Regions from separate parts of the Erythrobacter insulae genome, predicted to be linked through region 2. Evidence: predicted binding sites of a transcription regulator. Region 2 holds the regulator's gene; each other region holds the start of a gene.
The links. Region 2 encodes LexA, which represses DNA repair genes until DNA is damaged. Its sites were predicted from a motif close to GTTCCNCNCTTGTTCT; they were not measured.

Region 1 (3,210 bases), 2.4 Mb from region 2:
GACCGGTCCCGATGCAGCGGGAGATTACTCACGCGCCAATTACGTGGAGGATATCCGCGAAGTGGCAGATGCTCTGGGCGTTAAAACCTTTGTGCTTGGCGGCAATTCGATGGGCGGAAAGCACACGCTCGCATTTGCGGCCCGTTATCCTGAACGGCTGAACGGATTGGTGCTGGTCGATGCCAGCGGCGGTCCTATGCCAGAGGATGATACGCAAGATGACGACAGCGGAAATATCGGTTTCACCATCGCCAAGACGCCGGGCATCAACAAAATTGCCGAACAAATTACGCCCCGCAGTCTGATCGCGCAAAGTCTGGAACAATCCGTTTCGATCAAGTCGGTCGTCGATGATGCGATGATTGATAGGTATTGGGAATTGCTGCGATATCCGGGCAATCGCGCGGCAACGATGGCGCGGTTTACAACTGGATATGATCCGCTGACGCGGGAACAGATCGAAGCGATCACCGTGCCGGTCCTGATCCAATGGGGGGATGAGGATCGATTGATCCCGCTTTCGGCGGGCCGCTGGCTTGATCAGACTATTCCAGACAGTGAGCTGTTGATTTACAGCGGAATCGGACATCTTCCGCAAAAGGAATTGCCCGCTAAAACTGTGGCCGATGCAAAGGCGTGGCTGTCTGAACTGGATATGCCGGATTAATCCGCTGGCGCCGCCTGAACGCCCGCTATAGACGCGCCTCTCGCTTACCCTCTAGACAGTGCCGAAACGGATTCGGGATTAAGGAATTGCTCTTGCGCAAATTGGGTTTGATCGGCGGCATGAGCTGGGTGTCGACCGGTATCTATTACGAACGGATCAACAAGATAATTCAAAAACGGGCCGCTCCGATGGCGAGCGCACCCTTGCTGATCGAAAGTCTTGATTTCCGGCAGCTTTATGGTCTGCGCGAAGACAAAGAATGGCAACACGCAGCGCAAGTCCTGAGTGACAGTGCGAAACGGCTCGAGGATGCAGGCGCGCAGGCCATCATCATTGGTGCCAATTCAATGCACAAGCTGTATGATGAAGTCGCCGCAAATATCGATATTCCGATCTTGCATATCGCCGATTATGTCGGGCTGGCGCTTAAACGGGCAGGGCACAAAAAAGTGGCTCTGATCGGCACCCGCAATGTCATGACAGAGAGTTTTTATCGGAAACGTCTGATCGCGCATGGCATTGACCTTTTGCCGCCGGATATGGGCAATGTCGAAATGCTCGATCAGATCATTTACGATCAACTCATGCTGGGCAAGGTCACTCGCGATGCGGAGCGCAAGCTCAAGACGATCATCACGAATAAAGCGCAAGATGGCGCTAAGGCGATTGTGCTGGCGTGCACAGAGCTCAATCTGATCGTCGATATCAATGCCAATGTCTTGCCAGTTTTCGACTCGACCAGAATCCACTGTGAAGTGGCCGCTGACTGGATCCTCGAACAGGATATAGACGCTTAAAAATCGTTCTGACTGTAGAACGCAACGTTTCGGCGTGTTGCAACATTTTACTAGGTGTAAAGTGATGGGCGGGATAATAACTGCTTGGAAAGCTTGCCAGTTCTTGAACCGGCAAGTTTCGGGTCCTTGGGTCGCTAAACCGAAGGTCCTGGGGCCGTCTTCCACCCCCCCAATGCACCCGGAAGACGGCCCTTTTTCTCCTTCAACCCTTGTTTTTGGTGCCCGCTTCTCGACAGGGCGGGCGCTGTCCACGGCTATCCCATGAGGTTGCCGATCTGTTCCCGTTGAGCGCGCGCGTCTGCTGACCTAATCGGGGGGAGTGATAAACCGCGCGCCCTATGCATCCGATCCCGCGAACCACGGCGGCCGTGAGTTCCAGCCTCAAGCCCGTGCGGGCGAGGTGAGCTTGGGCGGTGAAATGCGCGGGCCCCGCAGCGATTTTCAACGCGATCGTGACAGAATCATCCATTCGATGAGTTTCCGGCGGCTCAAATCGAAAACGCAGGTCTTTATCGCGCCAGATGGCGATCATTACCGGACGCGGCTTACGCATAGCCTTGAAGTGGCGCAGATTGGCCGCGTCTTGGCACGCGCTCTAGCGATTGATGAGGATCTGACAGAGGCGCTGTGCCTTGCCCATGATATGGGGCATCCGCCGTTCGGCCATGCCGGCGAGGCTGCACTATCCGATGCAATGCAGCGTCATGGCGGGTTCGATCACAACGCACAGACGCTGCGAACGGTAATGCGGATCGAAAACCCCTATCCCGAAAATGACGGGTTGAACCTGACATGGGATCTGCTCGAAGGTTTGGCGAAACATAATGGCCCGGTAATTGCGCCGAATTGGGCTTTGGCCGAATTGGATCGGGCATTTCCACTCGATCTCGGCAGCTACGCCTCGCTTGAGGCTCAGATCGCAGCGGTGTCGGATGATATCGCCTATGATAATCACGATATCGATGACGGATTGCGGGCCGGTTTCCTCGATCTGGATGATTTGATGGAATTGCCATTTCTGGCCGAGCAGTGGCGCAGCGTTGAAAAACGGTTTCCCCGCGCGCCGCGCGATCGGTTGCTGCGTGAGCTGGTTCGCGATCAAATCGGCTTGATGGTCAACGATGTGATCCAGCACACTTCGGCGCAGGTCAAAGGCATGAACAGTGCCGCAGAAATCCGCGCCGCTCATCGCCAATTGGGCGGATTTTCGCCTGAAATGGCCGGGCATGAGCGGACGCTCAAATCCTTCATGTACAAAAAACTGTATTATCACCCGGAGCAGATTTCTGCCGCAGAGCGAGCGCGTGATGTGATTGCGCGCCTGTTTGCCGCATATTCGCAAGATGCGCGATTGATGCCGGAGGATTGGCAGGCACGTTTACCGGAAAATGATCCGCAGCGGGCCCGCGTGATCGCCGATTTTATTGCCGGGATGAGTGATCGTTTCGCCATTCAGGCATGCGCGAAGATTTATGGCGAAGCGCCGCAGGGGCTTAGCAATGTCTAATCTTCGTGCGAGATCACCTGAGCGGCGCACCATTGGGCATAAGATGCCCGAACGCATCGGCATGGTGGGCGCAACCGGCCTGATCGGCCGGCGCGTAATCGAGATTTCGAGCGCAGGCGACCAGGCGCGGATAGTTGGCATTGCCCGCCGCGAAGCCGCCTTGCCGAAAGGCGCGCGAATGGAAATGTTCGTCGCTGATCCTTCGAAATGGGGTGAAGTGTTCGAATCCATCAAACCGC
Region 2 (3,210 bases):
ACGCACCTTGCGTCCGGTCGATATCTCGCGAAGGATATCGCGGCTCTGCGGTCCCAGCCTTCTGCTGATCTGTCGGCAATGGATGGATATGCAATTTCAGGCGCTGGCCCGTGGAAGCTGATCGGAGAAAGCCGCGCAGGCGCTCCGTTTGGGGCCGCTGTAAAGGATGGGCAATGCATTCGGATATCTACCGGGGCACAGATGCCGGAAGGCTCGGACCGCGTTCTGATCCAGGAAAATGCCGAACTTGCGGCTAATTTTGTAGAACTGGCCAAGGGTGAGGTTCTTCCAGAGCCAGCCAGGCATGTCCGCTCGGCGGGATTTGATTTTGCGATCGGCCAAGTGATCCTTACCTCTGGGACGTTGATGGGCCCGGCTCAAATTGCGCTAGCCCTGGCCGCGGGTCATCATGCCATTTTGGTTCATCGTATTCCGCGAATTGCCGTGATCGATAGCGGAGACGAACTGGTCCGTTTGCCTGCCAAGGTTGAGGCGCATCAAATACCGGCCAGCAATGGTATGATGATCAATGCAATGCTGCGGCCTTTGGCGGGTGATGCCGCCTTGATTGGACCCGTTCCTGACAATCTGGACGCCCTAGCCCATGGGCTCGATCAAGCTTCCGATTGCGACATCATCATCACCTCTGGCGGGGCATCGGTGGGTGACCATGATTTGGTGCAGCAGGCTCTTCGAAATTGGGGTGCTGAGCTCACTTTCTGGAAGGTGGCGATTAAACCGGGCAAACCTTTGATGATCGCCACGAGGCAGCACGATGGCCGAAAAACCGTAATTCTTGGCCTGCCCGGCAATCCCGTTTCAAGCTTTGTGACGTGCTTTTTATTTGCCCTGCCCCTGATCCGGGCTGCGATGGGGAATGCAAACCCTTTGCCAAATGCTCAGAATATAATTGCAGCGGTCGATTTACCCGCGACCGGGAATCGCAGGGAATTTCTGAGGGGGATCAGTGATGGGGACACCGTTAGGCCTGCCGCAATTCAGGATTCAAGCGCATTAATGGCCTTGGCGCAGGCCAATTGTCTGATCGACCGCCCTGCCGGATCCCCGGCGATCAAAGCAGGCGATAGGGTTGCAGTTTATAACATCGACAATGGCGCAATTCAGCCGATTTGATTGCGTGCGGTCGCTTGACATCGATTATAATGTTGCTTATTCGTTCCACATTCGTTCACCTTATTGGCGGACGGTCAGTGTTCGCGATGCACTCACCACAGTGCCTCTTGCAACGCGTATCAATGGCACTGTGGAGCCTGTTCAGGTGACCATGAGAAGTGCGTCTTAGGGAGTACACTCCATGCTGACTGCAAAGCAGCACGAATTGATCCGCTTTATCCAGAAACGTCTGGACGAATCCGGTATTTCACCAAGCTTTGAAGAGATGAAAGAAGCTCTCGATCTTAAAAGTAAATCGGGGGTCCATCGGCTTATCTCTGCCCTTGAAGAGCGCGGCTTTATTCGCCGATTGCCCAACCGCGCCCGCGCGCTTGAGGTTATCAGAATGCCTGAAGATGCGACACCGACCCCGCGCGCGGCGATAGCTGCGAATGATGCGGTTGCATCCGCCTCGGCTGTCATGAAAGCCGCGCCTGAGCCGGCAAATGATGTGATTGAAATTCCGCTGCACGGGCGCATCGCGGCAGGGGCTCCGATTGAAGCGCTTGAGGGCCAAACTTCACTGCCTGTACCAGCGGCCTTGCTGGGACCAGGTGAGCATTACGCCCTTGAAGTGTCCGGTGATTCCATGATCGAAGCCGGTATCTTTGATGGTGATTTCGCTCTTGTAAGGCGCACAGAAAGTGCGCGCGACGGTGAGATCGTTGTCGCACTTGTGCGCGGCGAAGAAGCCACGCTTAAATACCTTCACAAGGATGGCGGGCGTGTCCGACTTGATCCGGCCAATGCTGCCTATGATCCGCAGGTATACGGCTCTCACGAGGTACAGGTACAAGGCAAGCTTGCCGGGCTTTTGCGCCGTTATCACTGATTAACGGGATTTCGTGCGTGTGCGGGGTTGGGTTATCGCTCTTCCCCGCGCCACCATCCATGATCCCCCTGCTTTTGAGAGACACTGGTCACGCGCTGGTTCGTCAGATTTATCGCAAGGCCGCCCGACTTCTGAAGATAGCCTCTATCTGCTTTCAACCATTTCGGGGAACATGACCGCGGGAGGAACCGGTCGGCGATCACAATATCTGATCGTTCACAGGCAGCTGCAAGAGCGCGCTCTTCGACCAGATCACGATTACGGGCCATCATGATCACCCAAGCACGGCCGCCGCGTTCAATCGTGAGAATGCAGAATTCCCTCGAGCATTGAGCGCCGGGCCAATTTTCCATTGAAACCGGCTGACCAGTTACACTGGCAAGTTCCAGCAGGTTGTCTTTGGAATAGGATGATCGGCTATCGCGCAGGGAAAGCAGCTGACGCTCACCGGATTCATGAGTAAGGGTCACACCGACATGGCGCCCTTCTCGCCCGACCAAAATATCCGGTATCGGCGTCATAAACAGCGATAGAGCCCCTGCGGATATGGGCACAAAGCCCCAAAATCGCGGTTTCCCGTTCCACAACGCGAGCCACAATGATCCGCCAACGAAGAGCGAGATAGTCCCAAACCCCATTTGCGGCATCAGCTTGACTGATCCGGGCTGCGCTGAGGTGAAATGCGCAATGGCTAACAGGCTGTCCAGTGAGATTTGGACCAGCCACCACGCTGGCTTGCCAAGTCCGACGATATCCAAAAATAGCCCAAGCGCAATCAGCGGCATGGAAAGAAAAGTAACCAATGGAATGGCGATGACATTGGCGAATGCGCCGTAAACGCCGGCTCTGTGAAAATGGAACAGAACGATGGGCATTAGAGCAATTTCGATCACCAGACCCGTGAAGAACAGCATGATAATCTGGCGTCCGCTCCGCCGCCACCATGGCTCCTCGCGCGGGGATAGAAACGTTCGCACAACGCTTGAAGAATGAAGCGCGACAATCGCCAGCACGGCGCAAAAACTCATTTGGAAACTAGGGCCCACGACGCTTTCTGGCCATAAAAGCAGCACAAAAACAGCCGCCGCCGCAACCATTCTCAGCGAAAGCGCATCACGGCCCAATGCCAATGCAATCAGGACCAGCATGGCTGCGGCGCAGCTGCGAACGGTGGGGACTTCTGCGCCGGTCAGCAATGTGTATCC
Region 3 (3,210 bases), on a different contig from region 2:
CCTGGCCCAGCGAATCTCCCACCAGCAGCATATCGCAATGCGCATCGAGCAATTGTGCCTGCCTCGCAGTGTACGCAGTGAGCATCACCAGAGGTTGCTCGGTAACGCCATCTTTCTTGCGTGCCCGGATGCGCGGCACGGTGAGCCGCTTCATCGGCGCAGGGGTGGGATTGGCTCTGCTGGTGCTCGTATCGAGCTGAAAGGTCGTCGACATGCTGTGCGTTTAGCGTCCCCCTTGGAAAAGACCAAGCGGGATAAACGCAAAGCTTGCCTCTTGGCGCGGGCGCAGAAACATTGCAGAGAGGAACACAAATGAGACAGCACAGCCCCGGCTGCGCGCAACAGGGATATAAAGATTCATGGCAGCATCGGGTAAGGGCCACGAAAATTGGTCGTCACGCAGTGCATTTATTCTGGCGGCCGTCGGTTCGGCGGTTGGTCTTGGCAATATGTGGCGGTTTCCTGCGGAGGCAGGTGAGAATGGCGGCGGCGCGTTCGTGCTGTTTTACATATTCTGCGTGCTGTTGATTGGTTTGCCTGTCTTGCTGTCCGAGGTTTTGGTTGGCCGACATGGTCAATCCTCTGCGCCGGAAAGTGTCCGCCGTCTGGCCCGCGATTCGGGTGCCGGTGAGGGGTGGAGCGTTCTTGCCTCAATGGGTGTGTTCGCGGCGTTTTTGGTCCTGAGCTTTTATTGCGTCGTGGGCGGCTGGGTCGTCTATTACATCGGCGTCTTTTTGAGCGATGTGTTTCAAACTGGGGTTGTAGGAGGCGCATTCGAAGGGCGTGCAGCGGAAGATATCGAGGGTCTGTTGCCGGGGTTATTCGGCAATGCCGGTTTGATGGTTGGGCTTAATCTCGGATTTTTGGCTGTGACAATGTTCTTTGTCGCGCGCGGTGTATCGGGCGGCATTGAATGGGTCGCTGTATATCTGATGCCGCTGTTCTTCTTCCTGTTTCTCTGCATTACGATCTATGGCGCGTTCACGGGCAATTTCGGCGAAGCGTTGAGTTATCTTTTTACCTTTGACGCCTCGAAATTGACCGGTGAAGTGATGCTGGCCGCTGTGGGGCAGGCATTCTTCTCGTTATCGCTGGGTGTTGCTGGCATGATGACCTACGGTGCCTATGCCAATCGCGATACCAATCTGGGGGAAACTTCGGGTATTATTGCGGGCGCTGATACGGCGGTTGCGCTGCTTGCTGGTCTGGCGATTTTCCCGATCGTGTTTGCTGCAGGCCTGTCGGCCAATGCAGGGCCGGGTTTGATGTTTCAGTCGCTGCCCATCGCGTTTCAGGAGATGCCGTTCGGATCCTTGATCGGCTTGGCGTTTTTTACGATGATTTTCTTCGCTGCACTCACAAGTTCGGTTTCTCTGCTCGAAGCGCCAACCGCTTGGATGTTTGAGAAGTTCAACATGTCGCGCAGCATGGCAACGCTGATCGTCGGGCTTGGTGCAGCGGCGCTTGGCACGATGGCGGCGCTGTCGTTTAACGAATTGGCAGAGTTCTATCCGCTGAGCTTCATCCCGTTGTTTGCCGAGACGAATTTCTTCGACACGCTTGATGGGCTTACCGCAAAGCTGTTTATGCCGATTGGTGCGATCCTGACCTGTATTTTTGTGGGTTGGGTCGCAGATGCGAAGTTGATCGATCAGGAAAACGGTCTCGACGGGGCTTTGCATAAATTGTGGCGTGCGCTGGTGCGCTATGTATGCCCGTTAGCCCTGACGGTCATTCTGCTGTTCGGCATATTCGGCTGAATTGAACGGAGGGAGCGGCGGCAGGGTTTGCCTGCGCTGCTCCCATCAGACCCGAACGCAGCATTGCAATTGTTCTGCAAATGTGGAACAAAATAGGAACAGTGTGACTTCGTTGATGTGAGTCGCCGTCGATAAGTGTTCCTATGCCAGACATACAATCTTCCTCCAGCGCGAAGGCGCTTTCGTCCTATTCTGCTCCCGACCGTCCGAAGGTTGGCAGCACCATGCGTCTGTCTGCGAGCGAGATGGCCACGCTGTCCAAAGCGCGCGAAGGGCGCTGGCGACCCGGGCTAAGCGATCAGCCACTGCATAGCGAAATTTTTGCAAGCACTGGCGATGGCAGCGGAGCAGGGCTGGCGCTGGGCCTGGCACGCGATGCGCTTAACATTCAGATGCACATCGCGGGCGAGGGCGCTGATCCCACAGCGGATGTGTATGATCGGCGGCAGGTGTTGTGGGTGCAGGATGCCCGCGCCGTGCAGCGCGGCGGACGGCCCTATTGTCAGGGTTTGCCTGCAGATTTGCGCGATCGGTTGATCCATGTCGAAGCCAAAACCACCGAAGATGCGCTCTTCGCGCTGGAAGAGGGGCTGCGTTGCCGTGACCTCGCCTGCGTCATCGGAGAAATAAGCGGCAATCCCCGCGCGTTTGATTTTACCGCGTCGCGCCGTCTCAGCCTGACTGCGGAAAAGCATGGTGTGCCGCTGTGGCTCATACGGCTTGATGCAGCGGCTGAATTGTCTTCGGCCCGGATGCGTTGGCGCGCGCAGCCTGCGCCTTCATCCCGCCCGCTCTGGAACCCCGATGCCCCGGGTTCACCGGCATGGAAAGCAGAGCTGTTTCGCGCCGCGCGCCATGCGCCCGGAAAATGGATTTTGAGCAATGAAGATGGACGCCTGCATGCGCGCAAACCAAACACGCCCATCGCCGCCAACACGCAGAATATTGGCGATCTGGTTCGCCCGACTTTCGGTCGATCGCTGGCGGCATACGCTCGCGCCTGAAACGGGCGGGGTTGATCCAGAGGAAGGCGCAGATGCGCTCCCAACGGTGCTGATCACTGAAACAGCCCATGGACCAAGGATTGAGGCCGTAAACGCCGCAGGCCACATTGCAGGCGCGCGAACGGGCATGATGTTGACTGATGCGCGCACTGTATGCCCCGAAATCCAGACTGCGCCTGCTGATCCAGCAGGGGATCTCGATTTTCTGGAAAAGCTCGCGCTCTGGTCTCAGAGATGGGGGCCTTGGAGCGCGCTTGATCCGCCCGATGGTGTCTTGGTCGATATCACCGCAGCGGCGCATCTGTTTGGCGGGGAGCGCAGATTGCTGGCCGATGTCGAGGCCGCATTTGCAAAGCGCAAACTGCTTGCCCGTACAGCGATCGCACCGACTGCAGGTGCAGCGTGGGCGCTGGCGCATTTTGGTCCTTCCCGTTCGGCAATCGGGC
Region 4 (3,210 bases), on a different contig from region 2:
CTCATGCGCGAACAGATCGCCCGTCTCGCCCGGTTCCACCCAGCTCACACGGTCGGGCGGAACATCGCACTGGATCAAACCACGTGCGCGCTCACGCCAGAATGCGAAGTCATCGGGCGCGGGCATGTGGACGGTGTAATGCGCGCCTAACGATACATTTTGCACATTTGCTCTTTGGACTGTCATCAAAACAGTTCCAGCTGTTCCTGCTTGGGCGTCAGCAATGCGCGCAGATCTGCTCGGTCGGTAAGGCTTGTCGGCCTCCAATCGAGCGCCACCAGAAACGGACGCACCTTCGCAATCGACTGGGTTAGCCTTGCGACATCGTCCAGACGCAAAGTCCGGTGCCGCCGCGCGTTCAATATCCGTCCAACCGCCGTGGTCCCCAACCCGGGGACACGCAACAATTGTTCTTTCGAAGCGCGGTTTACATCAACGGGAAACTGTCCGCGAAACTTGAGCGCCCAAGCGAGTTTGGGATCAATATCCAGCGGCAGATTGCCATGGCTATCGGTTGCCTGCGCCACCTCATCGGGCGCATAGCCATAGAACCGCATCAACCAATCCGACTGATACAGCCGGTGCTCCCGCATCAGCGGAGGGCGTTTCAAAGGCAGAACCGCACTCGCATCGGGAATCGGCGAGAACGCGCTGTAATACACCCGGCGCAATCCGAAACTGCCGTAGAGCGTACTCGCTTTCACCACGATATCCGCATCAGAGGCATTGTCTGCCCCAACAATCATCTGAGTTGATTGGCCTGCCGGGGCAAAACGCGGCGCGTGTTTGAAGCGTTTGCGTTCATCTTTTGCCTCGATGATACGCGATTTGGTCTTGGCCAACGCGCCTTCGATCTGGCGTGCATCCTTGTCCGGTGCGAGACGCGCCAGGCCGCTTGTGGTTGGCAGCTCGACATTGATCGAAACACGATCCGCATACAGACCCGCCTGATGGATCAGGCCAGGATCCGCTTCGGGAATGGTTTTCAGGTGAATATACCCGCGAAAATCATATTCCTCGCGCAGGATACGGGCGCATTCGACCAGCTGCTCCATCGTGTGGTTAGAGCTTTTGATAATGCCCGAGGACAGAAACAGCCCCTCGATATAATTGCGCTTGTAGAAATTGATCGTGAGGTCCGCGACCTCTTGCGGGGTGAAGCGCGCACGGCGCACATTGCTGCTTTTGCGATTGATACAATAATGGCAATCGAAGATGCAGTGATTGGTCAGCAGCACCTTGAGCAGCGAGATGCATCGCCCATCAGGAGCATAGGCATGGCAAATTCCCATCCCTTCGGTTGAACCGATGCCGCCCCGCCCTTTTGCACCGCCGAGCGAATTCTTTTTCGCCGTCCCCGAAGACGCGCAGGAGGCATCGTACTTTGCCGCATCGGCCAGTATTTCAAGCCTTTGCTGAAGCGTTTGTTGAGTCGTATTTTGAGCCATGGGAACACCTTTATGTTCCTTATATGTTCCAAAAATAAATCCAGCAAATGCAAACTATGCATGTTGCAGTCATCAATCGTATATGATATATAATAACACACGGACCGGGCCCCTCTGGCGAGCAATCCTGCTCGTGATGTCGGACGTAACCTGCGGCATAGCCGCTTGATTCATGTGGGGGGCCATTTCAGCTCCCTGCAAGGGAGTATGAAATGAATAAGTTTGTTTACGCATCTGCACTCGGCGCCAGCACTCTCGCACTTGCAGCATGTGGTTCAGATGAAACCGCGTCAGTCAGCGCGGCGAATGCCAACCCCATCACCGCTGAAGAAGTCGAAGCGGCTCAAAAAGCATGGGGCGAAGGCATCGTAACAATTGGCCAAACCTTCACAGACGAAGGCGATTATCGTCAAACGGCCACGGATCACATCAACACGCATTATGCCTATGGCGATGATGCAACCGTCCTTTTCAAACCTACACTCGCTGCGGAAGACCAATTCCGTGAAAATTTTGATGAAGCCCTCAGCTACTTCGTTGGCAAAGAAGGCACCGAAGACGGCGGGTTCGCGATCGCGCCATTCACCGCAGTGCGGTGGGAGAATAACGGCACTGTGATCGATCCGGACGGCGACATGGCCGTTGCAATGGGCAATTACTATTTCACTGGCACTGATGGAAGCGAGACCAAGGTCGAGTATTCTTTTGCCTATGAAAAAGATGATGCTGGCGATCTCAAGATCGTCCTGCATCACAGTTCACTGCCATTTTCAGCGAATTAATCGCTGGTCATTGTGAAAGGGCCGGCGCTGATGCGCTGGCCCTTTTCATAATATATCCGGAAATTTTCAAAGATAACGCCGGTTATCGCTCTCATCATTAGCCAGTTTTGTGGCTTCGTTCTGAATGAGATGATCGATCACGGCCGCATGCATCTGGCCTTCAAAGGCGATGCCTGCAAACTTGCCATCCACCCAGGCCACTCTGCCCAGCGGAGCATTGATCCCTCCGACTTGCATGGTCAACCGATCCCCGATACTTGCGAACCCGGCCGAGCCCCTAAGTTTGCAACCACCCTCTGAAATATCGATCAGGTCGCAATAGACCACGCGTGACTTTACGCGGCCCTTGATCATCAGGCTGAGCGAGCGGCGCTCTGCAGCGCGGGGGATGCTGTGCATGTTCATAGTGAACGGCTTAGCAAGCATTTGTAAAAAAATGCTAACCAGCAAGCTCGGAAATTTATCAATACATTAAAAACAGCCTCAGGCATAAAGCCCTTGCAAATACCAATCCGGCGCACCGCCCCGGCCATCTCCGATAATCCCATGGCGATAGATCCAGTATCTCCGGCCATCGGCATCCTCGATCCGATAATAATCGCGCAGCCGCATGATCGATCTCTCACGCCACCATTCTGGCGCTATGCGTTCTGGCCCTTCCACCCGCGCCACTTCGCGTACATCTCCGCGCCACCGGAAACGCTGTGGCAGGCCATCGGGAGAGGTATACAGCACCGCGATCAATTCAGGTTTATCAAGTAATTTCAGAGGCCTTGACCGAAAAGCCAACGGTGATTGTGCAACTGGCTCAGAATCCAGCGGTGGCTGCCAGCGCTGCGCACGTTCGGGCAAGTGACTGGCATAGAGAACCGGGCGACGCACACAATGCGGGCCCAAGCGGACGGTCAATCGATCGATGCAGGCATTCAAGGAAGTGCCATGCCGTTCGGCCGCCTCCTCAATATCGCCTTGCGACAATG

Region 1: FGU71_RS01160 (deoxyguanosinetriphosphate triphosphohydrolase) is a predicted target of LexA. The motif match lies at 1,665-1,680, and genes of this name have one in related genera.
Region 3: FGU71_RS13340 (ImuA family protein) is a predicted target of LexA. The motif match lies at 1,845-1,860, and genes of this name have one in related genera.
Region 4: FGU71_RS13320 (putative DNA modification/repair radical SAM protein) is a predicted target of LexA. The motif match lies at 1,463-1,478, and genes of this name have one in related genera.

The regions. Positions count from the first base shown of each region.
Region 1 is NZ_VHJK01000001.1:234,191-237,400, reverse strand. It holds gene FGU71_RS01170 (alpha/beta fold hydrolase) at 1-667, shown strand, start outside; gene FGU71_RS01165 (aspartate/glutamate racemase family protein) at 760-1,464, shown strand; gene FGU71_RS01160 (deoxyguanosinetriphosphate triphosphohydrolase) at 1,787-2,971, shown strand; gene FGU71_RS01155 (NAD(P)H-binding protein) at 2,964-3,210, shown strand, end outside.
Region 2 is NZ_VHJK01000001.1:2,622,464-2,625,673, reverse strand. It holds gene FGU71_RS12290 (molybdopterin molybdotransferase MoeA) at 1-1,134, shown strand, start outside; gene lexA (transcriptional repressor LexA) at 1,316-2,005, shown strand; gene FGU71_RS12280 (ComEC/Rec2 family competence protein) at 2,038-3,210, opposite strand, start outside.
Region 3 is NZ_VHJK01000002.1:153,118-156,327, reverse strand. It holds gene panB (3-methyl-2-oxobutanoate hydroxymethyltransferase) at 1-214, opposite strand, end outside; gene FGU71_RS13345 (sodium-dependent transporter) at 360-1,760, shown strand; gene FGU71_RS13340 (ImuA family protein) at 1,904-2,764, shown strand; gene FGU71_RS13335 (DUF6504 family protein) at 2,661-3,210, shown strand, end outside.
Region 4 is NZ_VHJK01000002.1:149,323-152,532, forward strand. It holds gene FGU71_RS13315 (UdgX family uracil-DNA binding protein) at 1-186, opposite strand, end outside; gene FGU71_RS13320 (putative DNA modification/repair radical SAM protein) at 186-1,448, opposite strand; gene FGU71_RS13325 (phosphoribosyl-AMP cyclohydrolase) at 1,661-2,230, shown strand; gene FGU71_RS13330 (PilZ domain-containing protein) at 2,297-2,635, opposite strand; gene FGU71_RS13335 (DUF6504 family protein) at 2,714-3,210, opposite strand, start outside.